One region of the Rhodoferax sp. GW821-FHT07G04 genome, then DNA from elsewhere that is predicted to be linked to it. Evidence: riboswitches for the same ligand, from Rfam matches in the RefSeq annotation. Region 1 holds a riboswitch; the other holds the start of a gene.
The links. Region 1 has a riboswitch for S-adenosylhomocysteine ahead of AC07OO_RS16245 (homocysteine S-methyltransferase family protein). Riboswitches for the same ligand answer to the same signal wherever they lie in the genome.

Region 1 (15,003 bases):
TCATAAATTAGCCTCTCCCTGTATTTTTCGACGGCTGCGGCTAAACTGTGGGCATGCCATCCAGCCCCACCGCCACCGCCGCCCCCAAGGTCTCGTTCAAAACCCAGATGCTGCAGGCGCGGGAAGACGCCATCATCCAGGCCGTCAACCGCCTGCTGGCCGAAAAGGGCTTTGATGCGATGACCGTGGACGAGGTGGCCGCCCAGGTGGGCATCGCCAAGGCCAGTCTGTACAAGCACTTCCCCAGCAAGGAAGACCTGGCCGCCGCCGCCATGGTGCACGTGATGCGCCGCGCCCAGCGCTACCTCAAGGGCCTGCCTACCGACGCCAGCCCACTCGACAAGCTGCGCACCGTGGTGCGCTGGACCATGGAACTCAAACTCGGGGGCGAGATGCCCTCCCTGCCCAGCCAGAACTCCAGCTTGCGCGCCACGCTGATCGGCAATGGCGACTACATGAATGGCCTGATTGAAGTCAGTGACCAGTTGGGCGAGTGGATCGAAGCGGCCCAGCAGCAAGGCACCATCAACCCGCGTTTGCCCGCGATCGCCATCCTGTACACGCTGTACGCCCGCGCCTGCGATCCGGTGCTGGAGTTTCTGAAGATGGGCGGTCAACACAGCGACGCCGAGATCATCGACCTGGTGCTGTCCACCTGCTTCGATGGGTTGAATGCCCGCTAGCCCTCGTCAGTTCTGATTTGTTCGCTCTAAATTCAGGAGCACAGCCGTGCATTTACCCTTGCGCTTGAACCGCCGTCTCTTCCTGCTGGCCTGCACGGGAGGTGTTGCGGGGTTGGCGGGCATTCCCACGTTGGCCCAGACCCCGGCCCCCGAGGCCGCTCCCCTGATGCTGGCCAAGGTCTACCGCCCCGGCGTGGACCTGACCGACTACTGGGTCAGCGAAAAGTACGACGGTGTGCGCGGCTACTGGGACGGCCAGCAACTGCTGACACGTGGCGGTGAACGCGTGCAGACTCCGCCGTGGTTCACCGCAGGCTGGCCCGCCACGCCGCTGGACGGCGAACTGTGGGCCGGCCACGGCCAGTTTGCACGGGCCAGTTCCACGGTGCGCCAGCAGACACCGGATGACGCCGCTTGGCGCGGCATGCGTTTCATGGTGTTTGACATGCCGGCGCAGGGCGGCCCGTTCAGCGAACGCATTGGGGCGTTGAATGCTGCGGTCACGCAGATCGGGCAACCCTGGGTCGTGGCCGTCATACAGACCCGCGCCACCACCCACACGGCACTGATGGCGCAGATGCACCGCGTGGTCAAAGGCGGGGGTGAGGGCCTGGTGCTGCACCGCGGCGCATCGCTGTACACCGCCGCGCGCAATGACGATCTGCTGAAGGTGAAGCCGCATGAGGACGCCGAGGCCCGCGTGCTGGGCCACCAGGGCGGGCACGGCAAGTACGCCGGCATGTTGGGCGCGCTGCTGGTAGAGAGCGTGGTCAGCGGCAATGCCGCGGCGCCCGGTGTGCGCTTCAAGATTGGCTCCGGTCTGTCGGATGCGCAGCGCCGCAATCCGCCGCCGGTCGGCAGTGTGGTGACCTATCGGTTCCGGGGGTCGACCGATGCGGGTGTGCCGCGTTTCGCCAGCTTTGTGCGCATGGCTTCTGACCGGTCTGAAGGCCTGCCGTCCACGCGTTCGCTATCAAATTGATAGCCAATTAATTAGATTTGACGAGGGCTAGGGCCCGATTTCTATTAAGCACTTCGACTGGAAACTGACCTGCTCGTTCTTGCGCGCATAGCCCAGCGGATTGGCCACCACATGGCAGCCGCGGTGGATGTAGTCGCTGGGCGCATGCAGGTGGCCGTGCAGCCACCACTGCGCCAGTGGCAACAGATCGTCCAGCGCATTGCAAAAGCCGGCCGTGCCCGGCACCAGGCCATAGCGCGGGTCGGCGCTCTTGAGGCTGGGCGCGAAATGGGTGACGGCCACCGTGGTGCCGTCAAACGGCGTGGCCAGCGCGTCACGCAACCATTCCTGGCAGACCAGGGCCTGTTCGCGCAAACCTTCGGCCAGCCAGGGTTCGCCATTGCGGGTGGTCTCGGTCTTGCGCAGGTAGTAGTTGGCGGCGCGAAAGGCCTTGTCACGCGCCTTGAGCAATTGCGCCAGTGGGTTGACCGGTGGCGCGCCGTGCCGCTGCGCGGGGGGCGCCGTGCCGGCGGTCGGGCCCAGTGCGTCGAAATCGGACCACAACGTGGTGCCGACAAAACGCACACCACCCAGCACCACGGTCTCGCGTTCCAGCCAGACCAGGCCCAGCCGCGCGCAGGTTGCGCGCAGGCGGTCGTGGGCTGCGTCGAAGTCCATGCCGTCGTATTCATGGTTGCCGGGCACAAACAGCACGGGCGTGGGCCAGCCGTTGTGGGGCGAGAACTGGCCCAGGCCGAAGTCGGCGTCCCCCAGCTGCGAACCCGGCTGGTAGGAGCCGACATCACCGGCCAGCACCAGCAGGTCGGCGCCCGGCGCGGGCTCGGCCTTCCAGTGCGGGTGCGCCTCCAGGTGCAGGTCGGACAGCAATTGCAGTTTCATGGGGCGACGACAAAGGCGGTGGACGCCAAGGATTCGATTTGGGCGCGTAGCCAGGCATGGGCACTGGAAGCCTCTTGCCGTTGGTGCCATAGCGTGTCCACCTGGATGGTGGGTGCCGCAAAGGGTAGCTCGCGCAGCACGAGCTGGTCAGCAAAGCCGGTGACGTTGATGAAATGCCGCGGCAGCACAGTCAGCAGATCGGAGTGGGCCACGACCTTGCCCGCGGTGAAAAACTGGTTGACGGTCAGCACGACGTGCCGTTTGCGGCCCAAGGAGGCCAGTGCCTCGTCATTAAAACCAAAGGCCCGCCCCGAAAAGCTGACCAGCATGTGGCGGGCCGCGCAATAGCGGTCCAGCGTAAGCGGACCGCTGGCCAGTGGATGACCCTTGCGCATGACGCAGACATAGTCGCCCTGGAACAAGCGGTGGTGGAGGAAGGACACGGCCTCTCCCGCCTGCGCACGGGCCGTCAGGTCACTCATAGCGGCCGGAAAGTAGCCAATCGCCAGGTCGGCATGGCCCTCGTCCAGCATACGGCGGGGGTCGCGGGTGGTGAGCGGCACCACGCGCAGCGAGACGCCCGGCGCATGCGCGGTGATCAGCGCGACCAGCGGCGGCAGCAGTTCGGCCGCCGTGGTGTCGGCCATGGTCAGCACAAAAGTGGTCGTGGCGCTAGCCGGCTCGAACACGCTGGGCGACAGCGCGGCCTGCAGGCGCTTGAGCGTGTCGCGGACGGCCTGCCACAGCTCCAGGCCGCGCACCGTGGGCTCCAGGCTGCGGCCCTTGCGCACCAGCAGTTCGTCCCCCAGTGCTTCGCGCAGGCGCCGCAGGGCATTGCTGACGGCCGGCTGGGTCAGCGACAGCTGCTGGGCCGCGCGGGTCAGGCTGCGCTCGGCCATGACGGCGTCCAACACCTTCAACAGGTTCAGGTCCAGGGTGCGCAGGTTAGCAGGAGACATGGCAAATCATAAATCCTATGAATACCAAACATCACCAACATAAAGTTGAATAATATTAGTAAAAACCCTAAGATGCCACCATGCTTTTGAATTCCACGTCTTCTTTCAACCCATCTTCGGAGGTTGCCATGGCCCGTAGTACCACTGTCCATCCTTATTTCACACCCGCCAGCGTGGCGGCGCGCTCGGCCAAACCCGGCCGTTTCTCGTTCGATTTCTTCAGCTCCCGCACATTGGCCGGCATGCTGCTGGCAGCATCTTTGGCCGCTATGCTGGTCGTGGCCGATCAGTTGATCGAGACCTGGGCCGATGGCCACCTGCTGGCTGTCTGGGTCGGTTTGTGGGCCCTGGCCTTCGGAGCAATGGCCTTGTCGGCATCGCCAATGCGCCGTCTGGCGGAGTCGACCGCTATTGCCCTGGCCCGCTGGTCGCGTGCCCGCGCCGAGCGCCGGTCCGACGAAGCCATGCTGCAATTGGCCCAGCAAGACCACCGCGTGATGCGCGATCTGCAGATCGCAGCCTTGCGCAGCGAACACCAAGCATAAAAACAGTTTCTTTGGCCCATTGAAAAAGCCACCGCATTGCGGTGGCTTTCTTTTTGGCCACTTCAAATGGTTTGGCCACCGGACCGCCTGTATTTTGTTAGTGCCAGGCGGCCCGGGATCAATCGCTCAGAATCAATCGCTTACGCGGTCAGGCGCTGTTCCAGCTTGGCCTTGGTATCGACCAGTTGCTGGGGCAGGTGGTAGGCCAGTTGCGTGAACAACTCGGCGTGCAGCGCGAATTCTTGCTTCCAGGCGTCCTTGTCGAGGCTGGTCACGCTGGCGAACTGGGCGGCGCTGAAATCCAGGCCGGTCCAGTTGATTTCGGAATAGGCCGGGCTCACGCCAAAGCCATTTTCGCTGCCGGGGGTCGTGCCTTCGATGCGGTCGATCATCCACTTCAGCACGCGCATGTTTTCGCCATAACCGGGCCAGACGAACTTGCCGTCGTCACCCTTGCGGAACCAGTTGACGGCGTACATCTTGGGCAGCTTGGCGCCACTCTTGGCCAGTTTCTCGCCCATGTTGAGCCAGTGCTGGAAGTAGTCGCTCATGTTGTAGCCCATGAAGGGCAGCATCGCAAACGGGTCGCGGCGTACCACGCCCTGCTGGCCCACAGCGGCTGCCGTGGTTTCGGAGCCCATGGTGGCGGCCATGTAGACGCCTTCGACCCAGTCACGGGCTTCGGTGATCAGGGGCACGGTGGTGGAACGGCGGCCGCCGAACATGAAGGCGTCGATGGGCACGCCGTTGGCGTCGTTCCACTGTGCGTCCAGTGCGGGGTTGTTGGTCGCAGCCACGGTGAAGCGGGCATTGGGGTGGGCGGCCTTGGCGCCGGTCTCCTTGGCGATAGCCGGCGTCCAGTCCTTGCCTTGCCAGTCGATCAGGTGCGCAGGCATGTTGCCGGCGTCCTTTTCCATGCCTTCCCACCAGACGTCGCCGTCATCGGTCAGCGCCACATTGGTGAAGATGACGTTCTTGTCCAGGCTGGCCATGCAGTTGGGGTTGGTCAGCGTGTTGGTGCCAGGGGCCACGCCGAAGTAGCCAGCTTCGGGGTTGATGGCGTAGAGCTTGCCATCCGCGCCGGGCTTCAACCAGGCGATGTCGTCGCCGATGGTGGTGACCTTCCAGCCTTCGAAACCTTCGGGTGGTACCAGCATCGAGAAATTGGTCTTGCCGCAGGCGCTGGGGAAGGCCGCCGCTACGTGGTACTTCTTGCCCTGGGGGTTTGTCACGCCCAGGATCAGCATGTGCTCGGCCAGCCAACCTTGGTCGCGGCCCATGGTGGACGCGATGCGCAGCGCGAAGCATTTCTTGCCCAAGAGGGCGTTGCCGCCGTAACCGGAGCCATAGGACCAGATTTCGCGGGTCTCGGGGTAGTGGACGATGTACTTGGTCTTGTTGCAAGGCCACTTCACGTCGGCTTGACCAGGTTCCAGCGGGGCACCGGTGGTGTGCATGCAGGGCACGAACTCGCCGTCCACACCCAGCACGTCGTACACGGCCTTGCCCATGCGGGTCATGATGCGCTGGTTGACCGCTACATAGGGGCTGTCGGACAACTCAATGCCGATGTGGGCGATGTGCGAACCCAGTGGGCCCATCGAGAACGGCACCACATACATGGTGCGGCCGCGCATGCAGCCGTCAAACAGCGCGGGGGTGCCGTCGGCCTGGCCCGATTCGAGCAGCTTGCGCATCTCGGCTGGGGCCATCCAGTTGTTGGTGGGGCCGGCATTTTCCTTTTTCTCGCTGCAAATGTAGGTGCGGTCTTCGACACGGGCCACATCCGTGGGGTCGGAGCAGGCCAGGAAGCTGTTGGGGCGCTTGGCGGGGTTGAGCTTTTTGAAGGTTCCGGCGTCGACCAGTTGCTGGCACAGACGTTGGTATTCTTCTTCGGAACCGTCACACCAGTAAATGGCATCGGGTTTGGTCAGTGCGGCCATGTCGGCCACCCAGGCAATGAGCCTGGGGTTTTTGACGTAACTGGGCGTGTTCAATTTCAAGCCCTGCATCATGGGTGCGTTCATACGGTAGCTCCTAGTTTGAAAATCGTCTTTTCAAAATAAAGGCCACCCTTTAACTTTGAGAAAACGTTTTGCACAAAACCGTGGATACAACCGTCCCCCTGTCTCGCGCAGACTCCAGGGGCGGGTACCTTCTATTTTAAGAACTGGTACCGCGGTTACATGTGGGTTACCGACAACATTCATGCAAAACTTGCATGAGGTTATGTGCACAATGCCGGTACTTTCAGCCCTGCGGCACGCGCAATAGGGCCTGTGCGCTAGCAGCACACAACAGCAAGCAAACGGGAAAAATCAGGAGAGGGGTGGGACCCACGGCACCGTGCTGGCTGAGCCGCGCACGTACCGGGGTTGGGGATAAAGAAAAAGAGGCGCTGAGGCGGCCTTAGGCCATGTACACGGCGATGAAGGCCAGCAAGAAGATCAACACGCCGCCAACGACGGGCAAGACAAAGGGAATCAGGGGAACAATGGCCTCAACCGGATCGGTTGCTTGGTCAGACGGCGGAGTAGAGGGAGCTGCAGACATGGAATTCCTTCAAGGCTTCAATAGAAATTGGGGCCGATTTTACCTATACGCTGGCCTGGGACCAAGTTTTGCGCCGCACTCAGCCCAGTTGGGCGTCGAACCCGGCCTGCCGCAACACCGACAACACCTCGTTGACATGGTCATGGCCGCGGGTCTGGACCACCAATTCCACCTCGGCGTTCTGCGCCGACAACGTGGTGAAGGCGCGCTGGTGGTGCACCTCTTCAATATTGGCGCCAGCCTCGGCCACGGTGGCCGTGATGCGGGCCAGTGAGCCGGGCACGTCCCGCGCGCCTACGCGTATGCGGGCCAGACGACCGGCGCGCACCATGCCGCGTTCGATGATGGCGGCCAGGAGCAGTGGGTCGATATTGCCGCCACACAACACCAGGCCCACGCGCTTGCCCTTGAAACGCTCGGGATATTTCAGCAAGGCAGCCAGGCCGACAGCGCCGGCACCTTCCACCAAGGTCTTTTCGACCTCCAACAACATGACCAGGGCCTGCTCGATATCGCCTTCGTCCACCAGCAGCAAGTCGTCCACCCGGGCACGGATCACGTCCATCGGAATGCGCCCCGGCGTGCCCACGGCAATGCCTTCAGCAATGGTGCTGGTGCCCTGGGGGTGTTGCGTGCCCTCAATGGCATTGAACATGGCCGGAAAGCGCACGGTCTGCACACCCACGACCTGCATGGACGGCTTCAAGGCCTTGGCCACCGTAGCCATACCCGAGATCAGGCCGCCGCCGCCGATGGCCACGATGAGCGTGTCCAAGTCGGGTACGTCTTCCAGCATCTCCAGCGCGACCGTGCCCTGGCCGGCGATGATGGCGTCATCGTCGTAGGGGTGGACAAAAGTCAGTTGCCGCTCGTCGGCCAGCGCATAGGCGTGGCTACGGGCCTGCTCCAGCGTGTCGCCATGCAGAATGACCTCGGCGCCGAAACCGCGGGTGCGCTCAACCTTAACGCCAGGCGTGAAGCGCGGCATCACGATAACCGCCTTCAGGCCCAGGCGCTGCGCATGGTAGGCCACACCCTGAGCATGGTTGCCCGCGCTCATCGCGATGACGCCGCGCGCCGACTGCTCCGGCGTCAACTGGGCCAGCTTGTTGCAGGCGCCACGCTCCTTGAAAGAGGCGGTGAACTGCAGATTTTCAAACTTCAGGAACACCTGTGCGCCGGTGATCTCGGACAGGGTTTGGGAAGCCACGCAGGGTGTGCGCAGCAGATGGCCCTGCAGCCGTTGTTCGGCCGCCTGGATGTCTTGGTATTCAATCATCCCGCCATTGTGCTGCTTTTTAGCCGCATCGCGGGGCGAACCCGTGCCTGCGCGCGGCCACACTGACTTTCTCATCTAGCCAGAAATCTTCTTTTTAAGACTTCCATCTTGCGCCAGTCTGCTGTATGGTGGCCCCGTAAACAACTGTGCTGGAGGCATTTGATGGCCAAGCGTTTGTTGTCCCAGCCCCTGGGTGGGCATCTGATCCCGTCGCCGGGCCTGCTGGAGGCGCCGGTTCTGGATTTGATGTGTTCGCACTTTGTGCTAACCCTGGCCACGCGCCAGGGCGCCGGGCTCAATGTGCGCCGCGACTTCAACGGCATCGTCGGCTTGGCCGGCCGCCATCTGGTGTGGCCGCTATCGGTACTGGCCCGGCTGCGTGAATTTCTGGCGCGTCGCTGTGTCAGCAACGAGTTGTGGCGCGGCCACGAGGCTCTGGACGCAACCGAATTCCTGGCCCGCCACGGCGCCTGGCGCGGACCGTATGACGAGGCCACGCTGTATTTCTTTCTGGACGAATATGCCAAGGACCAGCCCAAGGACCTGATCTCGGTGCTGACCGTCACCGGCGAATGGTTGCGCCACTCGCTGAAACGCCAGTCCACGCTGGTCGAAAAGAATATCAATGCACTGGCCGGCCTGTTGCAGCTCAACAAGGCCGAGCGTGCGCTGCTGCTGTACGGCACGCTGGCCCGTTACCAGCGCGACATGCGCAGCATCCTCGTGGAGTTCAAGGTCAACAATGCGCCGGAGGCTTATGCCGCCATCGCCGAAGTGGCCGGCGTCAACCCCGACCAAGTCGCCGAAGCGCTGCGCGCGGGTTCGCGGCTGGAACGCATTGGGCTGGTCGAAAACCTGATTTCCGAGCACAACATCACCGACCTGGCCGATTTGATGAAGGTCAGCGAAAAACTGCCCCCCGTGCTGATGCGCCCTTACCGCGACCAAGCGGAACTGATGGCCGTGTTCACGCGCCTCTCGGCCAAAAGCGCATTGGGCATGGACGACTTTGCCTTTGTCGCCGAAGACGCCCAAGTCTTGTGCAATTTGTTGACCAATGCCGTGGCCCGCCAAGAGGTGGGCATCAACGTGCTGCTGTACGGCCCACCCGGCACCGGCAAGACCGAGCTGGCCAAAGTGGTCGTGCAGGCTGCCGGCTTGGATCTGTTCGAGGTGGAGTACGCCGACCGCGACGGCAACTCCTTAAGCGGGCGGGACCGTTACCGCTCGTTGCAGATCGCCCAAGTTTTCCTCAAAGGCAGTGCCCAGGCCGCGCTGTTGTTTGATGAGGTGGAGGATGTGTTCCCCCCGATTTCCAACGAGGCCGCGCAGTGGATGGCCCGCGCCGATGCGACGGCGGCACCACCCAATGGCAGCGTCAGCGGCAAGGCCTGGGTCAACCAGGTGCTGGAGTCGAACGTGGTGCCCACGATCTGGGTCACCAACCGCATTGAGCAGATCGACCCTGCCTTCAGGCGCCGCTTCGCCTACCACCTGGAGCTCAAATCGCCGCCGCCGGGTGCCCGCGAAGAACTGGTGCGCAAAACCCTGAATGGGGTCGCCGTATCCGAGGGTTTTGTAGGGCGCCTGGCCCAGCGCAAAGGGCTGACCCCGGCCCAGATTCGCACCGCCGTGCGCTTCGCCGGTTTGGCCAACACCGCGCAGCCCCCCGCGGCCGAGCCCGAGAACGCACTGGAAACCTTGATTGAGCGGCAGTTGAAAAACGCCGACATGGCTTTGGGCAACCGCACGGCCGATGGCGCGCGCCGGCTGGCCGCCCACCACTACAAGCCCGAGTGGTTGAATGTGGAAAGCCGCTTCGAGATCCCCCGCGTGGTGCAGGCCCTGCAGGCCAGAAGCCACGGCACCCTGTGCTTCTATGGCCCACCCGGCACGGGCAAAACCGCGCTGGCCGAACACATTGCTGCCACGCTGGGCCAGCCCCTGCATGTGCGCCAGGCGAGCGACCTGATGGGTAAATACGTCGGTGAGACCGAGCAAAACATGGCCACCATGTTCCGCGACGCGGAGGCCGAAAACGCCGTCCTGCTGCTGGACGAAGCCGACAGCTTCCTGCAGGATCGCCGGGGTGCGCAACGCAGCTACGAGGTCTCGGAAGTCAACGAAATGCTGCAAGGCATGGAGCGCTTTCGCGGTATCTTCATCTGCACGACCAATCTGATGGACCGCATAGACCAGGCCGCGCTGCGCCGGTTTACCTTCAAGATCCAGTTCAAGCCACTCAGCCGGGACCAGCGCCTGGCCTTGTTTGTGGCCGAGGGCTGCGGTGGTGATGCCCGGCAGCTGGACCCGGCCCTGGAAAAGCGTCTATTAGTGCTGGATCAACTCTGTGTTGGCGACTTTTCCTCGGTCAAACGGCAGGCGGCCATTTTGGACGTTCAGCTGTCGCCGGCCGAGTTTTTAGAGCAGCTGGAGGCCGAGCATCGCATCAAACCCGAGGTGCGCGAGGCCCGTGGAATAGGGTTTTTCCACTAATTTGGCCCTTTTGGGGGGCCAAATCTGTAAAGAACTGTCAACCGTTTAGCACGCTCGTGCGTCATACAGGGACGCGGATGCATCAATCGCCGGCCCGTTGGAAGCACAGCCAGGCGCCTTGAGAAGTATCCATTCTTCTTCATTTTGACGTGTTGATATGAACAAAGAGACGATCAAGGTTCCTGAAAAAGGCACCTACCAGTGGCAACTGTTTGACTACTGGTCCGATGAATTCCGCCACACCAATGCCGACCATTCCGCGTACATCGCCCTGAATTTCGCCGGTGTTTTGGATGCCTGCCGCAACAAGCTGCAAGCCCTGATCCAGCACCACAGCCAGCACGTCTGCGACGCCAAGGGTGGCAAGCGCCATAGCCGCGCGATCGCCCGTCTGCAGAACACCATGTCGGGTGCGGCCATGTCTTACGAGACCTGCTTCCGTCGCCGTACGACGGTTCAGTAAGTTTATTTTTGGCGGTGCGCTTGAGGTAGGCGCCCGCCGCCGAGCGGGGGCAAACGCCGCCGTTCGTGTCCTCCGGCCTTCGGCCTCCCCCTTTACCTCACTTTGGCGTTCACCCTCGCCCGGCGGCTCGACTGTCTGGTCCAGCCAAGTCCGAAGTCAGGCTCAGGCGTTCACCACCCGCAGCACCTCCTGCGCATAGGCCTCCAGCTTCTTGGCCCCAATCCCACTGATACCCTGCAGATCGTCCAGGGTTTGCGGCGCCCGTTTGGCAATCGCAGCCAGCGTGGCGTCGTGAAAGATGACATAGGCGGGCAGGTTGTGCTCGCGGGCCACCTCGGCGCGCCAGGCTTTTAGCGCCGCGTAGCGCACCAAACCATCCCCGTCCAGTGCAATCGGCGCCTTGACTGCCGCAGAACCGGCGCCCGAGCGTTTGCTCTTGCGGCTGGCGGGCGTGGAGACGGACTCGCGCAGCTGCACCGCCACCTCACCCTTGAGCACGGCCCGTGACTGGGCCGTCAGCTGCAGCGTGTTGAAGGCCTGGGCGTCCACGGCCACGGCCCCCATGGCGATCAGTTGGCGCAGCACGCCACGCAGCTGCACTTCGCTGAATTCCGCGCCGATGCCAAAGGTGCTGAGTGCCGTGTGGCCGTGCTGGGTGACCTTTTCGGTGGTCTTGCCGCGCAGGATGTCCATCACATGGCCGGCACCAAATGACATGCCGCTGGACTGCTGGATGCGGTAGATGGTGCTGAGCAGCTTGCGTGCGGCGTCCGTGCCGTCCCACACTTCGGGCGGGGTCAGGCAGTTGTCGCAGTTCTGGCAACGGTAGCGCGCACCACCGCTGGCCACATCCGCATCGCCGGCGGCCACAGCCCCCTCCCCCATCTGCTCCCCAAAGTAAGCCAGCAGGCGCACGCGGCGGCAATCCGTCGCCTCGGCCAAGCCCAGCAGCGCGTCCAGCTTGCCGCGCAGCGCCTGTTTGAATTCCTCGCCGGCCGGGCTCTCGTCGATCATGCGGCGCTGGTTGACGACGTCTTGCAGGCCGTAGGCCATCCAGGCGTAGGCCGGCAGGCCGTCGCGGCCGGCGCGGCCGGTTTCCTGGTAGTAGCCTTCGATGTTCTTGGGCATGTCCAGATGGGCCACAAAGCGCACGTCGGGCTTGTCGATGCCCATGCCAAAGGCGATGGTGGCGACCATGACCACACCGTCCTCGCGCAAAAAGCGGTTCTGGTGGTCCTGGCGCACGCGGCTGTCCAGCCCCGCGTGGTAAGGCAGGGCGCGGATGCCAGCGTCCACCAGGGTCTGGGCCACCTCTTCCACCCGTTTGCGCGACTGGCAGTAGACGATGCCGGCGTCGCCCTCGTGCTCGCGCTCGATGAAGCGCAGCAGTTGTTGCACGGCCTCGCGTTTTTCGACGATGGTGTAGCGGATGTTGGGGCGGTCAAAGCTGCTGACGAAGGTCTGGGCTTCTTGCAACTGCAGGCGCTCCACGATGTCGTCACGCGTCAGCGCATCGGCCGTGGCGGTCAGGGCCATGCGCGGCACAGCGGCGTAGCGCTCGTGCAGCACGGTCAGCGCACGGTATTCGGGGCGGAAATCGTGGCCCCACTGGCTGACGCAGTGGGCCTCGTCGATGGCGAACAGGCTCAGCTGGTTGCGCTCGTACAGCGAGTCCAGCAGCGCCAGAAAGCGCGGATTGGTCACCCGCTCGGGCGCGGCATACAGGCAGGTGATGTCGCCGCGCAGCAGGCGTTGCTCGATCTGGTAGGCCTCTTCGCTGCTGAGTGTCGAGTTCAAAAATTCGGCGCTGACACCGGCCTCGTGCAGGGCGCCCACCTGGTCGTGCATCAGCGCGATCAGCGGCGAGATGACCAGCGCCACGCCCAGCCCCGCGCGCTGGCGGGCAATGGCCGGAATCTGGTAACACAGCGATTTGCCGCCCCCGGTGGGCATCAGCACCAGCGCGTCGCCGCCATTGGCCACGTGCTCCACGATGGCCTGCTGCGGCCCGCGGAACTGCGGGTAGCCAAAAACCTCTTCCAGGATGGCGTGGAGGGTTTCGCTGGAAATGGCGGATGAATCAGTTGCTATCAAAGTAGTAGCGCATTACGCAATGAATACGAGGGCTATCGCCATAAATCATGCAGAGTTATCCGGGAGGAACCCCGGTTGGCATGCCCTATTGTCGGGCATGACCGCCCTTGAAGCCTGGGTGGCCGAGCGTTCTGCTCCGTGTCCCCCGCCCACAGGCTTGCGCCCGTGGGCTCCTCCTTTACCTGCGCAGAACGCTCGGCCACCCAGGCTCCAAGGGCTACGCATCGGGCTATCGGCACGGTGCTACGCACTGGTCTAAAATGCGCTCTTCCCAAGGAGCGCTGCAGCGGCCCGGCACTGTGCACACAGTTCGCCACAGGCCGCCAGGCTTGGGTTTTGCCAACTGCGCTCACTTGTCTGCACCCGAGAAAGTGAGCCGCATCCCATGACCAAGAACCTTCCTGCTTACACCCGCGGCCAGGCCCTGCCCGGAATTTTGGCCAGCCGCATCGCCATCCTGGACGGCGCCATGGGCACGATGATCCAGCGCTTCAAGCTGGGCGAGGCCCAGTACCGCGGCGAGGGCTACACCGGCCCTGGCGCCCAGGGCAACCGTTTCACGGACTTCCCCAAGGATGTCAAAGGCAACAACGAACTGCTGAGCCTGACCCGCCCGGATGTGATCAGCGACATCCACGAACGTTACCTGGCCGCCGGCGCCGACCTGATCGAAACCAACACCTTTGGCGCGACCACCGTGGCTCAGGCCGACTACGACATGGCCGACCTGGCCGTGGAGATGAACCTCGTATCCGCCCAACTGGCCCGCGCCGCCTGCGACAAATACAGCACGCCCGACAAGCCCCGTTTTGTGGCCGGCGCCCTGGGCCCAACGCCCAAGACAGCCAGCATCAGCCCCGATGTGAACGACCCCGGCGCCCGCAACGTGACCTTCGAAGAGCTGCGCCAGGCCTATTACGACCAGACCCAGGCTTTGGTCGAAGGCGGCAGCGACGTGTTGCTGGTGGAAACCATCTTCGACACCCTGAACGCCAAGGCCGCGCTGTTTGCGATTGACGAATACTTCGAAGCCAGCGGCGAACGCCTGCCCATCATCATCAGCGGCACAGTGACCGATGCCTCGGGCCGTATTCTGAGTGGCCAGACCGTCACAGCCTTCTGGCACAGCGTGCGCCATTCCCAGCCGCTGGCCATTGGCCTGAACTGCGCCCTGGGTGCCGCGCTGATGCGCCCCTACATCCAGGAGCTGAACCGCGTGGCCACCGACACCTACATCAGCTGTTACCCCAACGCCGGCCTGCCCAACCCCATGAGCGACACCGGCTTTGACGAGACGCCGGACGTAACCAGCCGCCTGGTGCGTGAGTTCGCCGCCGAGGGGCTGGTGAACATCGTGGGCGGCTGCTGCGGCACGACGCCGGACCACATTGGCGCGATTGCCCATGCGGTGGCGCCGCTGCCCGGGCGCAGCGTGCGGCGCAATATGTTCTACAAAGAAGCGGTCTGAACGCCTCGGATCAGGCCCGTGGCAACAACGCCCGGTCGATCTCCAGCTGCATCGCCTTGGCCAGCTTGGCATAGAGGCGCAGCTTGCGGGCGTTGTCGCGCAGGCGCTCGGCCAGACGCGCGGCAATCGCCAGCAGCAGCTTGGAGCCGATGCGCGGCTCTTCGTTGATCAGGGCTTCAAAGGCATCGCGCGCCAGGATGGCGCATAGCGAATCGGCGCTGGTGGTGCAGGAGGCCGAGCGTGGCTCGCGGTCAACCAGGCCCACCTCGCCCACCAGACTACCGGGGCCTAGCACACGTATCGTCAGCGGCTCGGTGCGACTGACGGTGACACTTTCCACGACCACCTCGCCCTCCAGCAGCAAGGCCATGAAGCCTTCGTCGGCGGCGTCGCCTTCCTTGATGAAGGTGGTATTGGCCGGGATGAAGCGCGGCGTCATGTAACCGACAACAACGCGGGCCTCCTCCAGCGTGAGGTGGATCAGCGCATTGGGGGCCGTCAGCAGCTCGGCGGCGGTTTCAAACGCCCGTACACGGGGGCTGGTGTCGTCAGGTGAGCTCATGGCCGCGGGCTGTGGGGTGGGGATGAAAGCGATGGTAAAC
Region 2 (15,003 bases), 770 kb from region 1:
AAGGCAATGCGGTCGCGGTGGTTGGCGTCCATATTGGCCTGCACCTTGAAGACCACGCCGCTGAAGGCTTCGTCCTCGGGCTGCACCTCTTTCACCACGGGTTGCTTGTTGACCAGCACGCTGCTGGTGCGGCTCTTGGGGCTGGGGGCCAGCTCCACCAGGGCGTCCAGCACCTCCATCACACCGAAGTTATTGACGCCCGAGCCAAAGAACACGGGCGTCTGCTTGCCGGCCAGAAAGGCTTCGTGGTCCCACTCGGGCGATGCGCCGGTGGCCAGTTCCATGCTCTCGAACGCGGCATCGATCTCGAAGCCAAAGCGCTTGGTCAGTGTCTCGGTGTCGGTGACGGGGATGGTTTCAAAGTCCTGCGGGCGGCGCTCGGAGCCGGACTCGAACACCGTCATGCCGCGGGTGCGCAGGTTGATGATGCCGCCGAACGATTTGCCCTGGCCCACGGGCCAGGTCATGGGCACGCAGGGCATGCCCAGTTCGCGCTCGATTTCGTCGAGGATGTCCAGCGGGTCGCGCACCTCGCGGTCCATCTTGTTGACGAAGGTGATGATGGGGGTATCGCGCTGGCGGCACACCTCGATCAGGCGGCGGGTCTGTGATTCCACACCGTTGGCCGCGTCAATCACCATCAAGGCCGAATCCACGGCCGTCAGCACGCGGTAGGTGTCTTCCGAGAAGTCCTTGTGGCCGGGGGTGTCCAGCAGGTTGACCACATGGTCGCGGTAGGCCATTTGCATCACGCTGGATGCGACCGAGATGCCCCGCTGCTTTTCAATCTCCATCCAGTCCGACGTGGCATGGCGGCTGGCCTTGCGGGCCTTGACCGAGCCCGCGATCTGGATCGCACCCGAGAACAGCAGCAGCTTTTCGGTCAGCGTGGTCTTGCCGGCGTCCGGGTGGGAAATGATGGCAAAGGTGCGGCGACGCTTGGTCTCGGCAAGAAAAGTCATGGAAGCAGGTGGCTGCGAGCAGCGGCAGAGGCAAAGGGCGTGATTTTAAGGGGAAGGCCCTTTTGCCGGGCTTTCCTCAGTTGGCATCCACCCCGATGAAGTCGGCCAGGGCCTTGGTTTCCAATGCACCCAGCGTGCTGACCAGCTCGCCGGTGCGCACGTTCTTGGTCAGGATGAAGGGCACCGACTCAATCTTGAGCTGGTTGAAGATGTCGGTATTGCCCTTGATAGCGGCCGCCATGGCGGGCGACATGCTGCCCATGGTGATGACGCCGCCCTTGCCCGTGGCCAAGGACGTCTCGTGGGCGGTCATGGCTTGTTCGGGGTTGGATGCGCCCAGTAGCGCTGCGCCCTGCGGGCCGCTCTTGGGGTTCAGTATGGCAACGGGAATCCACACAAATTGGGTCTTGCCCAGTAGCGGTTGCACGGTTTGCCACAGATGGCCGCAGTGGGGGCATTGGGCGTCGAACATCACGTACACCGTGTTGGCGCTGGCCGCGGACCCGACCGTGAAGCCCTTGGCCTGGGCGCTGATTTGCGCCAAGGCCTGTGCCGGGTTGGCCACGCCGGGTGGTGGTGCGTCTTTGGCCCAGCCGCTCAGGCTGAACAGCATCACGGAGAGACCGAGAATCAGGGCTTTGGTGCGTGCAGAAAGTGTCATATTGAAACGTCGTGTAAGGGGTGATGGCGCCAGCGCCAAAACCCAAGCTTACGCGATGGCGACCAGCCTGACACGGCGCACCCGGAGTGGGCTGCCTAGGCCTGGGTGTGCAGCGCGTACATCTTCTGCATGCCACCGATCCAGCGTTCGTAGTCCTGGCCCTTGTTGCGGAAGTACTGCGCCACTTCGGGATGGGGCAGCACGAGGAATTTGCCGTTGTCCATGGTTGCCACCACTTCTTGCGCCACGGCTTCGGGCTCCAGGATGCCGTTGACCGCTGCCGAGCCACCGTCGGTGCCGGCCGTCATATCGGTCTGCACCGACTGCGGGCATAGGCAGGCCACCTGCACGCCCTTGCGGCCATAGGCAATGCGCAGCCATTCGGCAAAGGCCACGGCGGCGTGTTTGGTCACGGCATAGGGTGCAGATTCCACAATCGTCAGCAGCCCGGCCGCTGATGCGGTGACCAGAAAGAAGCCCTCGCCCCGTGCCACCATCTCGGGTACCACGGCGCGGGCCGCCCACACATGGGCCATGCCGTGGATGTTCCACATGCTGTTCCACAACGCGTCTTCCAGATCCAGCCCGCCCATGCGGCCCAGGATGCCGGCGTTGGAGATGAAGGCATCCACTTGGCCATAGTGTTGGCGTGTGGTCGCCACCAGGGCCTGGATGTCGGCCTCCTGGCTCACATCGCAGCGCACGGCCAGGCCCCCAAACTCATCGGCGACGGCCTGGGCGCGTTCCAGGTTGAGATCTGCCACGACCACGGCGCGTGCGCCGTCTGCGGCGAAGCGGCGGGCGATGCTGCGGCCAATGCCGCTGGCGCCACCGGTGACGATGGCGACTTTGTTTCGGATGTCCATGTACAAGCACTCCTGTTGGTTGCCCACAGTGTCTGGCCTGATTGTGTCGGGGTCAGCCACGCAGGTGACATCGGAGGCGGGCTATTTGGCGTGCCTGCTGATAGCTCCGTATAATCGGCCACTTCCGAGGAGCGTTGCAGCTCGAAACCCTGGTCTGAAACAGACGCAGGCGGCGAGCGAGGCTCGGAACACGTTGCCTCCACAAAAGGCAACGCAAGTCAACGGCGCTCACCCACTGGTCTGTGCGGTGAGCCTATACCCGGTTTGTGCGCAGTCCAATGGCCCCACTATTTTTTGGAGCAAACCATGAGCGCACTGAAACCCGTTTCCAAGACCCCTGACTACAAGATCGCCGACCTGAGCCTGGCCCCCTGGGGTCGCAAGGAGCTGACCATCGCCGAGACCGAAATGCCCGGTCTGATGGCCATCCGCGAAGAGTTCGCCAAGTCCAAGCCGCTCAAGGGCGCGCGCATCACCGGTTCGCTGCACATGACCATCCAGACCGGCGTGCTGATCGAAACGCTGAAGGCCCTCGGCGCCGACGTGCGCTGGGCTTCTTGCAACATCTTCTCTACCCAGGACCACGCTGCCGCCGCGATTGCCGCCACCGGCACCCCCGTGTTTGCCCACAAGGGTGAGACTCTGGACGAGTACTGGGACTACACCCACCGCATTTTCGAATTCAACGGCAAGAAGGGCACCGCCGCCGAAGGCCCCAACATGATCCTGGACGACGGTGGCGACGCCACGTTGTTGATGCACCTGGGCGCCCGCGCCGAGAAGGACATCAAGGTCCTGGCCAAGCCCGGCAGCGAAGAAGAGACCTGCCTGTTCAACAGCATCAAGGCCAAGCTCAAGGTGGACCCCACCTGGTACAGCCGCCGCCTGAAGAACATCATCGGCGTGACCGAAGAGACCACCACCGGCGTGATGCGCCTGGAAGAAATGTCCGCCAAGGGCACGCTGGCCCTGCGCGCCATCAATGTCAACGACTCGGTGACCAAGAGCAAGTTCGACAACCTGTACGGCTGCCGCGAATCGCTGGTGGACGGCATCAAGCGCGCCACCGACGTGATGATCGCCGGCAAGGTCGCCCTGGTGGCCGGCTACGGTGACGTGGGCAAGGGTTCCGCCCAGGCCCTGCGCGCACTGAGCGCCCAAGTGTGGGTGACCGAGATCGACCCCATCAACGCGCTGCAGGCCGCGATGGAAGGCTACAAGGTCGTGACCATGGAATACGCCGCCGACAAGGCTGACATCTTCGTGACCACCACCGGCAACAAGAACGTCATCACCTACAAACACATGGACGCGATGAAGGACCAGGCCATCGTCTGCAACATCGGCCACTTCGACAACGAAATCGACGTCGCCTCGCTGGCCAAGTGCAAGTGGGAAGAGATCAAGCCCCAGGTCGACCACGTGATCTTCCCAGCCACCAAGGGCAAGAACGGCAAGGCCGAAAAGCGCATCATCCTGCTGGCCAAGGGCCGCCTGGTGAACCTGGGTTGTGGCACGGGCCACCCCAGCTTTGTAATGTCGTCCAGCTTTGCGAACCAGACCATCGCCCAGATCGAACTGTTCACCAAACCCAAGGAATACAAGGCCGGTAAGGTGTACGTGTTGCCCAAGCACCTGGACGAAAAGGTGGCCCGCCTGCACCTGAAGAAGGTTGGCGCCATGCTGACCGAACTGACCACCGAGCAGGCCGCCTACATCGGCGTCGACAAGGCTGGTCCGTACAAGAAAAACACTTACAGGTATTGAACACCCCCGAAGCGCCTGCGGCGCCTCCCCCTCAAGGGGGCGATACCAGCCGCCCGGCAAAGCCGGTTCGGCGGTATCCCTGGTAAGGGGAGGGCTCGCGGTGCAACAACTGGAAAATTATGCGCATTGACCAACTACTCGTCCAACGTGGCCTGGCCACTACCCGGTCGCAGGCCCAGCGCCTGATTGCCGATGGTGTGGAATGGCTGCACGGCGAGGCGTGGAAGCGCGTGGCCAAGAACGGTGACGAAGTGCCGGAGAACGCCGAGATTCGCTTGCTCGACGACTCCGAGGCCCGCTACGTATCCCGTGGCGGCCTGAAGCTGGAGGCGGCGCTCAAGCAGGTGGGCCTGTCGGTCGATGGCTTGGCTTGCCTGGACGTGGGCCAGTCCACCGGCGGCTTCACCGATTGCCTGCTGCAACATGGCGCGCGCCTGGTCGTGGGAGTGGATGTGGGCAGTGCCCAGTTGCACCCGCGCATCCGCGAAGACGGCCGTGTGTTGTGTGTGGAGGGTGTCAACGCCCGCTCCTTGGTTGCTACAGATTTCGAAGCGGCCTGTGTCAATTACACGGGGGCTGGCGGCCAGTTTGATCCAGAGGCCGAAGACGCAGAGCCGTTTATGCCGGAGTTTGACGTGCTGGTGGGCGATTTGTCCTTCATCTCGCAGACCTTGGTGCTGCCGGCGGTTGTGCCCTTCCTGAAGGCGGGCGGCACGCTGCTGACCCTGGTCAAGCCGCAGTTTGAGTTGCAGCCTGGACAGGTGGGTAAGGGTGGCATCGTCAAGGATGACGCGATGTACCCCATCGTCGAGCAGCGCCTGCGCGAGGCCTGTGCCGAACTGGGCCTGACCGTGACCGCGTGGTTCGATTCGCCGATAGCCGGTGGCGATGGTAACCGCGAGTTTTTTATCTGCGCGAAGAAGAACTAACCCATGTCCGACATATCTCGCATTCCCCTCAGCGTGGAATTCTTTCCACCGAAGACGCCTGAAGGCGTGGCCAAGCTGCGCACCGTGCGCCAGCAGTTGTATGCGCTGAAGCCCGAGTTCTGCTCGGTAACCTTTGGGGCCGGCGGCTCCACGCAAGATGGAACCTTCAACGCGGTCTCTGAAATCCTGGCCGAAGGTGTCGGCGCTGCCTCGCACTTCTCGTGCATAGGCGCCACACGCGACACGGTGCGTGCTCAGTTGGCCACGTTGAAAGCCATGGGCGTCAAGCGCCTGGTGGCCCTGCGCGGCGACTTGCCCAGTGGCTATGGCGCCGGTGGTGAGTTCCACTACGCCAGCGAACTGGTGGCCTTCATCCGCGCCGAGACCGGTGACGACTTTTTCATCGAGGTCGCGGCCTACCCCGAAATCCATCCCCAGGCCCGCTCCCCCGAGGCGGACCTGCAGGCCTTTGCGGCCAAGGTGAAGGCCGGCGCCAACTCGTCCATCACCCAGTATTTCTACAACCCGGATGCCTACTTCCGGTTTGTCGATGATGTGGCGGCGATGGGGCTGAACGTGCCGGTGGTGCCCGGCATCATGCCCATTACCAGTTCTACCCAATTGATGCGCTTTTCGGATGCCTGTGGCGCCGAGATTCCGCGCTGGATACGCCTGCGCTTGCAGAGCTTTGGTGACGACACCGCGTCCATCAAGGCATTTGGCCTGGATGTGGTGACCAGTCTGTGCGAGCAATTGCGCGCCGGTGGTGCTCCCGCTTTGCACTTCTACACGATGAACCAGAGCGTGGCGACGATCGCCCTCTGCGAGCGGCTGGGGTTGACGGGCTAGCTCTGCGCGCCCCGACACGGGCCGCAGCAGAACTGGGGTAAGCGCCGTCGTTCGTGTCCCCCGGCCTTCGGCCTCCTCCTTTACCTCACTATGTCGCTCACCCCAGCTCTGCTGCTCGACGCAATTGGTGGCAGTGACGAAATCTAAACCCCTTCAAACTCCATCGCCGGCCGGTGTTCGGCCTGGCTGACAAATTGCCAGCGGCCGATAAAGCAAGCGGCCAGCCAAGCCACGCCTCCGATCAAGGCCAGGACCCGCCAGGCGCTGAGCCAGTCGCCGTCAAAGGCGTCAAACATGCTGGCGCGCAGGGCTTTGATGACCCAGGTGAACGGCAGCCAGGGGCTCACGGTCTGGTAGATGCCGCCCGACAGCTCCACCGGCAACACACCACCGGCGGATGACAACTGCAGCACCATCAGCAACAGCACGGCGGCCTTGCCGGCGTCACCAAAGGCGCGGGTGATGGCCACGATCAGCGTTAGAAAAGTCAGCGAGCTCAGCACCAGGGTCAGAGCGAAGGCCCCCAGGCGCGCCACCTGCAGCTCCAGCAGGAACAAGGACATCAGCATGATGACCATGGCCTGCGCCACGACCAGGGCGCTCAGTATGCCCAGCTTGCCCAACAGCCGCGCTGGCCGTGATGTGGCGGCTGCGGCCTCCGGCAGGCGGCGCAAGTGGAACAAGAACGCCGACATCACCGCGCCCAGCCACAGCGAGGTGGCCAGAAAGTTGGGTGCAAAGCCCGCGCCGTTGTTGGGCACCGGGGCCACGATCTCCACCACGGGCTCCACCGAGTCGGCCAGGCCGCGCGGGCTGCCATCGGGCGCCCGTACGTCGCCTGGTAGGGAATGGTTCAGCAGCTTGAGGCCAGAGGCCAACTCCTTGGCGCCGGTCTTCAACTGGCCCAAGCCATTGCGCAGATCTTGCGCGCCGGAGCCCACGCTGCGGCTGGCGCTGGCCAGCTCGTCGAGCTTGCTGTCGGCAGGCACTTTGCTGGCCGCTGTGTGTATGCCATTGCCCATGGCGGTCACGCCATCGGTCAGTTTGCCGATGCCGGTGTTGAGCCGCACCGTTCCGTAGTTCAGGCGGGTCTGGCCGATGCGAGCCGCCTCCAGGCCAGCGGTGAGCTGGGTCGCGCCAGCAGTGAGTTGGGCAGCGCCCTCGGATATGCGGGTGCCGACCAGCGGAATGCCCTTGGTCTCGTCACGCATCTTGGCGCTGCCATCGGCCAGTTCCTGCGCGCCCTCGTGCAGCTCTTGCAGGCCGTGGGCCAGCGTGGCGTGCCCCGCCAGCAATTCGGAGGGACCGGCCTTGAGTGCGGCCAGGTCTTGTGCGGATGGGCGCTGCTGGTCCATGGTGCGCAGGCCCGCGCCCAATTGTTTGACCCCGTCAGTGAGCTGCACGACGGCGGTACCCAGTCCGTCCGTTCCGTTGGCCAGTGTCTTGGAGCCGGCTTCGGCCTTGGTCAGCCCTGCGTCCAACTTGATGGCGCCTTCGTTCAGGGCGGCAACGCCGCGGCGCAGTTCGGCCAGCTTGTCGCGCGAGCCGGTCACGGTGGTTAGCACCAAGGACCAGCGGTTCTCATTCAGGTTGATATTGACCTGGTGGCCCAGCTCGGACGCAAAGCGTTTGGCGATGTTGGCCCCGTTGTAGTTGTTGCCTTCGGACACGTACATCACCAGGCGACCGCCGGCAGCCTCTTGGCCAGGGACGGCATTGGCGCTGAAGTCCTTGGGGATGATCAAGGCGAAGGCCAGGCGCCCCCGGCGCACGTCCAGCTTGGCTGCCTCTTCGTCGGTGTAGGCTACAAACCCGAAGGTGCGCTTTTCCTGGATGGAGGTGGCTACCGCCTTGCCCACATTGACGTCCTGGCCGCGGTAGTTCAGGCCCTGGTCCAGATTCACCAGCGCTGCTTTCAGGTCGCCCGTGTGGGCGCTGGGATCCGTCACGCTGGACAGGTAGATCAGCGCGTACAACGCCGGGATGATGATCACCCCCAGCGCCGATACCTTGAGCTTGGGGAAGCGCCGAAACAGCAGGGCCTCCATGCGGAAGATCGCCAATGCATCGTGAAAGACGCGCATGGCCGGCCAGCCCCCTTCAGCCGCCCGATTCGAGCGTGAACGCAGCGTTGGCGTCCTGCGGAAGCAACTCCACCATCTGGGGCAGGGCTTTTTGCAGACCGGCCTTCAGCGTGTGCGGCGGGTTGATGATGAACATGCCGCTGGCGGGCAGGCCCGGGCGTATCACTTCACCCGCGTCATCCTGCAACAACTTGCTGGACTTGACGGTCAGCGTGGCGCCCAGCCAACTCTTGCCAGCCTTGTTGGCCAGCGTCTTGAGCTTCTTGGGCAGGTCGTGGGCTTCGGGGCGCGGGATGATGGGGTACCAGACGGCATAGGTGCCGGTTGCAAACCGCACCAGCGCATCGGCCACCATGTCGACGACACGGCCGTAGTCGGTCTTGAGCTCGTAGCTGGGGTCGCACAGCAGCAGGGCGCGGCGCGAGGGCGGGGGCAGGAATTTTTTGACGCCCTCAAAGCCGTCTTCGCGCAGGATGGCGATCTGGCGCCCGGCTTCCAGCTGCGCCACATTGGCGGTCAGTGTCTTGGTGTCGGTGGGGTGCAGTTCAAACAGCTTGAGCTTGTCGCGGTCGCGCGCTTCTTCTTGCAGGATGCGATGGATGATGAAGGGTGAACCGGGATAGACCTTGTGGCTGCCGGCTTTGTTGAAACCGGCCACCAGGTCCACATAGTCCTGCAGCAGCGGGGCCAGGGGTTGCGTGGGCTTGCCGGCCACCAGCTTCAAATAGCCTTCGGCCGCTTCGGCGCTGGTCTGGGCGTAGTCGCCGTCCAGGCGGTAGAGCCCGGCGCCGGCATGGGTGTCGAACACCGTTAGCGCAGCCTCTTTTTGCACCATGTGCCGCAAAATGGCCAGCAAAATGCTGTGTTTGAGAACGTCGGCGTGATTTCCGGCGTGAAAGGCGTGGCGGTAACTGAACATGCCTGGATGGTAACCGCCCCGGATGCGGGCTGGTGTGTGCTTGGTGTAAATGGCATCCAGCCCTCACCGGTGCTGCGTTTAGTGCTACGGTTTTGGTAGTGGTTGCTGCGACGACGGTTTCCACCCCTACGGTGGCCTGCCTGAAAAACTGGCAGTTTTTGGCAAAACGTCTTATAATCATGGGCTTCGCAGCGATTTTGTGGCTCCGCGGCGAAGCACTCTGAGCAACGTCTCGCGACCGCGCGCCGAGTATCCCCACCTAAGAGATTCCCATCAGAGGAACGCCGACCGTGGAAAAGAGCCCGCCAAACCAACTCCTTTTAGGAAATTCTCATGTCTACTTTCAGCGCAAAACCCGCTGAGGTCGTGCACGAGTGGTTTGTGATTGACGCGACCGACAAGGTCCTCGGACGAGTAGCCAGCGAAGTTGCTCTCCGTTTGCGCGGCAAACACAAGGCCACCTACACGCCTCACGTTGATACCGGCGATTTCATCATCGTCACCAATGCAGCCCAGCTGCGCGTCACCGGCGCCAAGTCGCTGGACAAGGTGTACTACCGCCATTCGGGTTACCCCGGCGGCATCTCGTCCACCAACTTCCGTGACATGCAAGGCAAGTTCCCCGGCCGCGCTTTGGAAAAAGCCGTCAAGGGCATGCTGCCCAAGGGCCCCCTGGGTTACGCCATGATCAAGAAGCTGAAGGTCTACGGCGGTGCTGAGCACCCCCACACAGCCCAACAGCCCAAGGTTCTGGACATCCCCGGTATTTCTCCCGCAGCAGTGAAACGTGAGGCCGCCAAATGATCGGTGAATGGAACAATGGCACCGGCCGTCGCAAATCCAGCGTCGCCCGCGTGTTTCTGAAAAAAGGCTCCGGCCAAATCGTCGTGAACGGCAAGGACATCTCCAAGTTCTTCGGTCGCGGCACTTCCATCATGATCTGCAAGCAGCCCCTGCTGTTGACCAACCACGCTGAAACGTTTGACATCATGGTCAACGTCGCTGGCGGCGGTGAGTCCGGCCAGGCCGGTGCAGTGCGCCACGGTATCACCCGTGCCCTGATCGACTACGACGCAACGCTCAAGCCAACACTGAGCCAAGCTGGCTTCGTGACGCGTGATGCGCGCGAAGTCGAACGTAAGAAGGTCGGCTTCCACGGCGCTCGCCGTCGCAAGCAGTTCTCCAAGCGTTAATCGACGCACGTCACTGCAACACTCCGTTGCAAATCGAGCGGTCGCCAGGGTGCAAACCCTTGCGGCCGTTTTACATGGCACTGCTAGACTTCGCGCTCCATGCGATTCAAACTCCTACGCCGCCGCCTCACTATCAGTGCTCCGCGCATGTCGGTGCGCAGCGCCATGCCATGGCCTTTCCGTTGGGCCATCCTCGCCATCGTGTTGGGCTTTTGTGCGGCCATCGGCCTGTGGGCCTTCGAGTTTGGCAAGGACATTGCCGGGCTTGAAAAGGGCTCCAAGGAAGAGATGCTGCGCCTGCGCACCGAGTTGGTCGAAACGCGGGCCGAGTTGGCTAAGATCCGGCAGGAGCGCGACCATGCGCAGTCCATTGCCAACACCGCAGACACCTTGGTCACCGCCGAGAAGGCTTCGCACGAAAGCCTGCTGGCCCAGCTCAAACAACTGGAAGCCGACAACCGCACGCTGCGTGATGACCTAGGATTTTTTGAAAAACTGATACCGGCCGCGGGTGGCGACGGATTGGCCATACGCAGCCTGCAGGCGGATCTGCAAAATGGCAACAAGTTAAAATGGCAGGTGCTGGTGATCCAGTCGGGCAAGAACCCGGCCGAGTTCAATGGCCGGCTGGAGGTCTCTTTCTCCGGGTTCTTGGACGGCAAGCCCTGGACAACCACGCTGACGGGTGACTCCCCTGCTATCAAGGTCAAGCAGTACGGCCGCATGGAGGGCACGTTTGACATTCCCGCCCAGGTCGTTGTGAAGGGCATGTCTGCCAAGGTGATGGACGGCGCGGTTGTCAAGGCAACGCAATCCATCAAGTTGTAATTTTCTTTACCGAGGATAGCCGTATGTTCAACAAGAAAAAGCAGCCCCCCATCAAGAGCCTGATTGCCGAAGGCAGCGAGATCGTTGGCAACATCACGTTCACCGATGGCCTGCGGGTGGATGGTTGCATCACCGGCAACATCCGCGCGGGTGAAGACGTCGCCAGTATTCTGGTGATTTCGGAGATCGCCAGCATCACCGGCGAGGTGGTCGCCGACCACATCATCATCAATGGCAGCGTGAAGGGCCCTATCCACGCCCGCAAGATGCTGGAACTGCAGCCCAAGGCCCGCATCGAGGGCGATGTGGAATATGCCGCCCTGGAAATGCACCAGGGAGCCTTGATCACCGGCCAATTGCGCCCTTTGCTGTTGGTGGACGGGGAAAAGCCCACACTGAAGCTGGCGGCAAATAACCAGTAAAAGAATTCCCGAGCGAATTGCTGTACTATTCGCCGCAACCCCTGAATACTGATTTGACCGGAGTCCACCCATGAGTGCCGTAGCCCTAGCCGAAACCACCCCCACCGAAATGCCCGCGCCCATCCTGTTCACCGACAGCGCGGCCGCCAAGGTGGCTGACCTGATCGCCGAAGAGGGCAATCCTGACCTGAAACTGCGCGTGTTTGTGCAGGGTGGCGGGTGCTCCGGCTTCCAATACGGTTTCACATTCGATGAAATCACCAATGAAGACGACACCATCATGAGCAAGAACGGCGTATCGCTGTTGATCGACGCGATGAGCTACCAGTACCTGGTGGGCGCCGAGATCGACTACAAGGAAGACCTGCAAGGTGCCCAGTTCGTCATCAAGAACCCGAATGCCACGACGACCTGCGGTTGCGGGTCTTCGTTTTCGGCTTAAGCGGCTGAAAAACCTATCCGGTCAGGCCGGGTAGATCCCACCCAGTATGCGGGCGCCTTGAGCGCCCGTAACGCTTTTCAGGCTGGACGTTTTGCCTTCCATCGTTTGGCGGGCCAGCCAGGCGAAGGCGGCTGCCTCCACCTGTAGGGGTGGCAAGCCCAACTCGGCCGACGAGGCGACCCGACAGCCGGGCAGGGCTACCTGCAAACGTGCCATCAAATGCCCGTTCAGCGCGCCGCCACCACAGACCACCAGGGTGTTGCAGTTGGGGCTGGTGGCCAGCAGGCTGCGGGCGCAGCACAGCGCGGTCAGTTCCGTCAGTGTGGCTTGCACATCCTGCGGCGCCAGGCTCTCAAAGCCAACCAGTTTGCCGACCAACCAAGGGCCATTGAACAAATCTCGGCCCGTGCTTTTGGGCGGGGGTTTGGCAAAGAAAGGCTCCTCCAGCAGCCGAGTCAGCAAACCAGCGTGGACCTGGCCCTGGGCACCCCAGCGGCCGCCATCGTCAAAAGCTTGGCTGGTGTGGGTCAGGCACCAGGCGTCCATCAGCGCATTGCCGGGGCCACAATCGAAACCCAACACGTCTTTGGCGGCAGGGTCCAGCACGGTGATATTGGAAATACCGCCAATATTGAGCACCGCAAGCGCCTGGTCCGGCTTGCCGAAGAAGGCCCGGTGAAAGGGCGGCACGAGCGGCGCGCCCTGGCCGCCGGCGGCTACATCGCGGCTGCGGAAATCGGCCACGACGTTGATGCCGCACAGCTCCGCTAGCAGGGCGGGGTTGTTGAGCTGCAGCGTGTAGCCGGTGCCGTCAAATTCCTGCGGCCGGTGGCGCACGGTCTGGCCGTGAGCGCCTATGGCTTTCACCGCCTCGGCCTTGACATCGCATTGCGCCAGCAGAGCCGTCACTTGGCTGGCGTACAAGCGCACCAAGCCGTTGGCGGCCAGCGCCGCGCGGTGCAGTTCGTTGTCGGTGGAGCCGTTCAGGGCCAGTAGTTCGGCCTTGAGGGCCTCTGGCATGGGTGCACTGGAGTGCCCCAGCACGCGGGGCTGCGGACCATCGAAATCCACCAGCACGGCGTCCACCCCATCCAGCGAGGTGCCCGACATCAGGCCTATGTACAAACCCGACAAGTTTGAGGCCCGTAGTGGTCGCTTACTGCGCGTTACCCACTTGCATATTGGCCGCGGCGGCCAATTGCGTGCGTACCTGAGCGGCGGCCTGGTTGAATGCGGTGCGGGCCGAAGCAGCGACCGGCACGGATTCGCTCTGCTTGGCAATCGTCAGCGGGTCCTTGTGGGCGCCGTTGACGCGGAATTCGAAGTGCAGGTGCGGGCCGGTGGCCCAGCCGGTCTGGCCGACGGCACCCACGTTCTGGGCTTGGCTGACGCTCTGGCCAGTGCGCACATTGATGCGGCTCAGGTGGGCATAGACCGTCACATTGTTGTTGCGGTGCTTGACCATGACCACATTGCCGAAACCGTTTTGGGTGCCGGCGAATTCGACCACACCGTCACCCACACTGCGCACCGGGGTGCCGATGGGGGCAGCATAGTCCACGCCCAGGTGGGCGCGCCAGGTTTGCAGAATGGGGTGGAAGCGCATCTTGAAGCCGCTGGTCACGCGCGAGAACTCCATCGGCGACGCCAGGAAGGCGCGGCGCAGGCTTTCGCCGGCCAGCGTGTAGTAGCCACCCTTGGTCAGCGTGTGGCTGGCAGTAGACGCGGCAGCGCTGCCACTGGCCACGGGTTCCTGGAACCACATGGCCTGGAAGCTCTTGCCGGCATTGACGAATTCGGCGCTCAGCACGCGGCCGGCGCGCATGGGTTCGCCATCGCCTTCCAGGGTTTCATAGGTCACGGCAAAACGGTCGCCCTTGCGCAGCGCGCGGTGGAAGTCGATGTCGCCCGCGAAGATCTCGGCCAGCTGGATGGCGATGGTGTCCGGAATGCGAGCGTCATCGGTTGCGGCAAACAGCGACGTGCTGATGGTGCCGCCGGCCAGACGCGAGGACGCAGTCATGGGTAGGGTTTCCAGCTTGGACTGAAAGCCGGCTGCGGTCTTTTCGACTGTCAGGCGCTTGAACATGCCGTCATCTTCCGGGCTCCAGCGGGCGCTGAGCTTGAGCAGCGTGTTGCCTTCGCTGGCTTCCACGGTGACATTGCGCCCGGCGCGGCCCATCAAGGTTTGCTGGACGACGGTGTCGGAGCGGATGAAGGCGGCGGCCTGGGGGTCATAGATGCCCAGACGCTTGAGCAGGGTTTCGGCCGTGTCGGACGAGCGGGTGGCGTCCGAGCGGTACAGGCGCATGGCCTGGGTTTGCAGGGCGTCCAACTGACCCAGCATGGGCAAGGGCTGCACATCTTCGACAATGGTGCGTACGGGCAAGTTTGCAGCATCGGGCGCCAAGGAGGCTACCGCGTAGGTGGCACCGGCACCGCACAACAAGAATGCTGCGACGGCGATGCTGAGTTGCTGGGGATGGCTGTGGACGAGACGGGCAGCGCGGGCCAAAGAGCCCTCAGCGGCCTGTAGCAGGCGTTGTATCAAAATTCTGACTCCATGGATTGGGGGTGAGCCCGTGCGGCACTACACCCCGAAACTGCAAGCTGGGCGCGACTAAAATCGGGTCGCCAACCATCCAGCGCGATTGCAGGAGGAAGGTCGCAGTATAGCGGTCTACCGCACAGACACATCGATAAAAACCCTTATGAATCAAGCCTCAAGCCCCCAGTTAGTTGTAAGCGACCGTGTCCGTGAGGCTCTGGCGGTGACCCTGCGCGGCGTGGATGAGCTGCTGCCGCAGGACGAATGGGTCAAAAAACTCGCCAAATCCGAGGCCACCGGCAAACCGCTGCGCATCAAGCTGGGGCTGGACCCCACTGCGCCTGACATCCACATCGGCCATACCGTGGTGCTGAACAAGATGCGCCAGTTGCAAGATCTGGGCCACACGGTGATCTTCTTGATCGGCGACTTCACCAGCATGATTGGCGACCCGTCCGGCCGCAACAGCACCCGCCCGCCGCTGACCGCCGAGCAGATCAAGCTCAACGCCGAAACCTACCGCGCCCAGGCGG

Region 2: linked by a shared signal. The riboswitch ahead of ahcY (adenosylhomocysteinase) and the one ahead of AC07OO_RS16245 (homocysteine S-methyltransferase family protein) in region 1 are both predicted to bind S-adenosylhomocysteine.

The regions. Positions count from the first base shown of each region.
Region 1 is NZ_JBWKQD010000002.1:1,503,706-1,518,708, forward strand. Features, by position in the region: gene AC07OO_RS16185 (LysR family transcriptional regulator ArgP) at 1-6, shown strand, start outside; gene AC07OO_RS16190 (TetR/AcrR family transcriptional regulator) at 54-683, shown strand; gene AC07OO_RS16195 (DNA ligase) at 730-1,665, shown strand; gene AC07OO_RS16200 (metallophosphoesterase) at 1,693-2,544, opposite strand; gene AC07OO_RS16205 (LysR family transcriptional regulator) at 2,541-3,503, opposite strand; gene AC07OO_RS16210 (hypothetical protein) at 3,632-4,048, shown strand; gene AC07OO_RS16215 (phosphoenolpyruvate carboxykinase (GTP)) at 4,189-6,075, opposite strand; gene AC07OO_RS16220 (hypothetical protein) at 6,458-6,601, opposite strand; gene AC07OO_RS16225 (threonine ammonia-lyase) at 6,681-7,955, opposite strand; gene AC07OO_RS16230 (ATP-binding protein) at 8,043-10,376, shown strand; gene AC07OO_RS16235 (hypothetical protein) at 10,534-10,839, shown strand; gene recQ (DNA helicase RecQ) at 11,002-12,933, opposite strand; S-adenosyl-L-homocysteine riboswitch at 13,201-13,291, shown strand; gene AC07OO_RS16245 (homocysteine S-methyltransferase family protein) at 13,319-14,401, shown strand; gene AC07OO_RS16250 (cyclic nucleotide-binding domain-containing protein) at 14,412-14,963, opposite strand.
Region 2 is NZ_JBWKQD010000002.1:732,455-747,457, reverse strand. Features, by position in the region: gene AC07OO_RS12640 (peptide chain release factor 3) at 1-962, opposite strand, end outside; gene AC07OO_RS12635 (DsbC family protein) at 1,039-1,623, opposite strand; gene AC07OO_RS12630 (SDR family oxidoreductase) at 1,719-2,489, opposite strand; S-adenosyl-L-homocysteine riboswitch at 2,610-2,726, shown strand; gene ahcY (adenosylhomocysteinase) at 2,796-4,256, shown strand; gene AC07OO_RS12620 (TlyA family RNA methyltransferase) at 4,376-5,185, shown strand; gene metF (methylenetetrahydrofolate reductase [NAD(P)H]) at 5,189-6,034, shown strand; gene AC07OO_RS12610 (YhgE/Pip domain-containing protein) at 6,178-8,118, opposite strand; gene AC07OO_RS12605 (23S rRNA (adenine(2030)-N(6))-methyltransferase RlmJ) at 8,135-9,037, opposite strand; gene rplM (50S ribosomal protein L13) at 9,371-9,841, shown strand; gene rpsI (30S ribosomal protein S9) at 9,838-10,230, shown strand; gene AC07OO_RS12590 (DUF6776 family protein) at 10,330-11,058, shown strand; gene AC07OO_RS12585 (bactofilin family protein) at 11,082-11,480, shown strand; gene erpA (iron-sulfur cluster insertion protein ErpA) at 11,551-11,922, shown strand; gene AC07OO_RS12575 (anhydro-N-acetylmuramic acid kinase) at 11,944-13,056, opposite strand; gene AC07OO_RS12570 (M23 family metallopeptidase) at 13,079-14,473, opposite strand; gene tyrS (tyrosine--tRNA ligase) at 14,634-15,003, shown strand, end outside.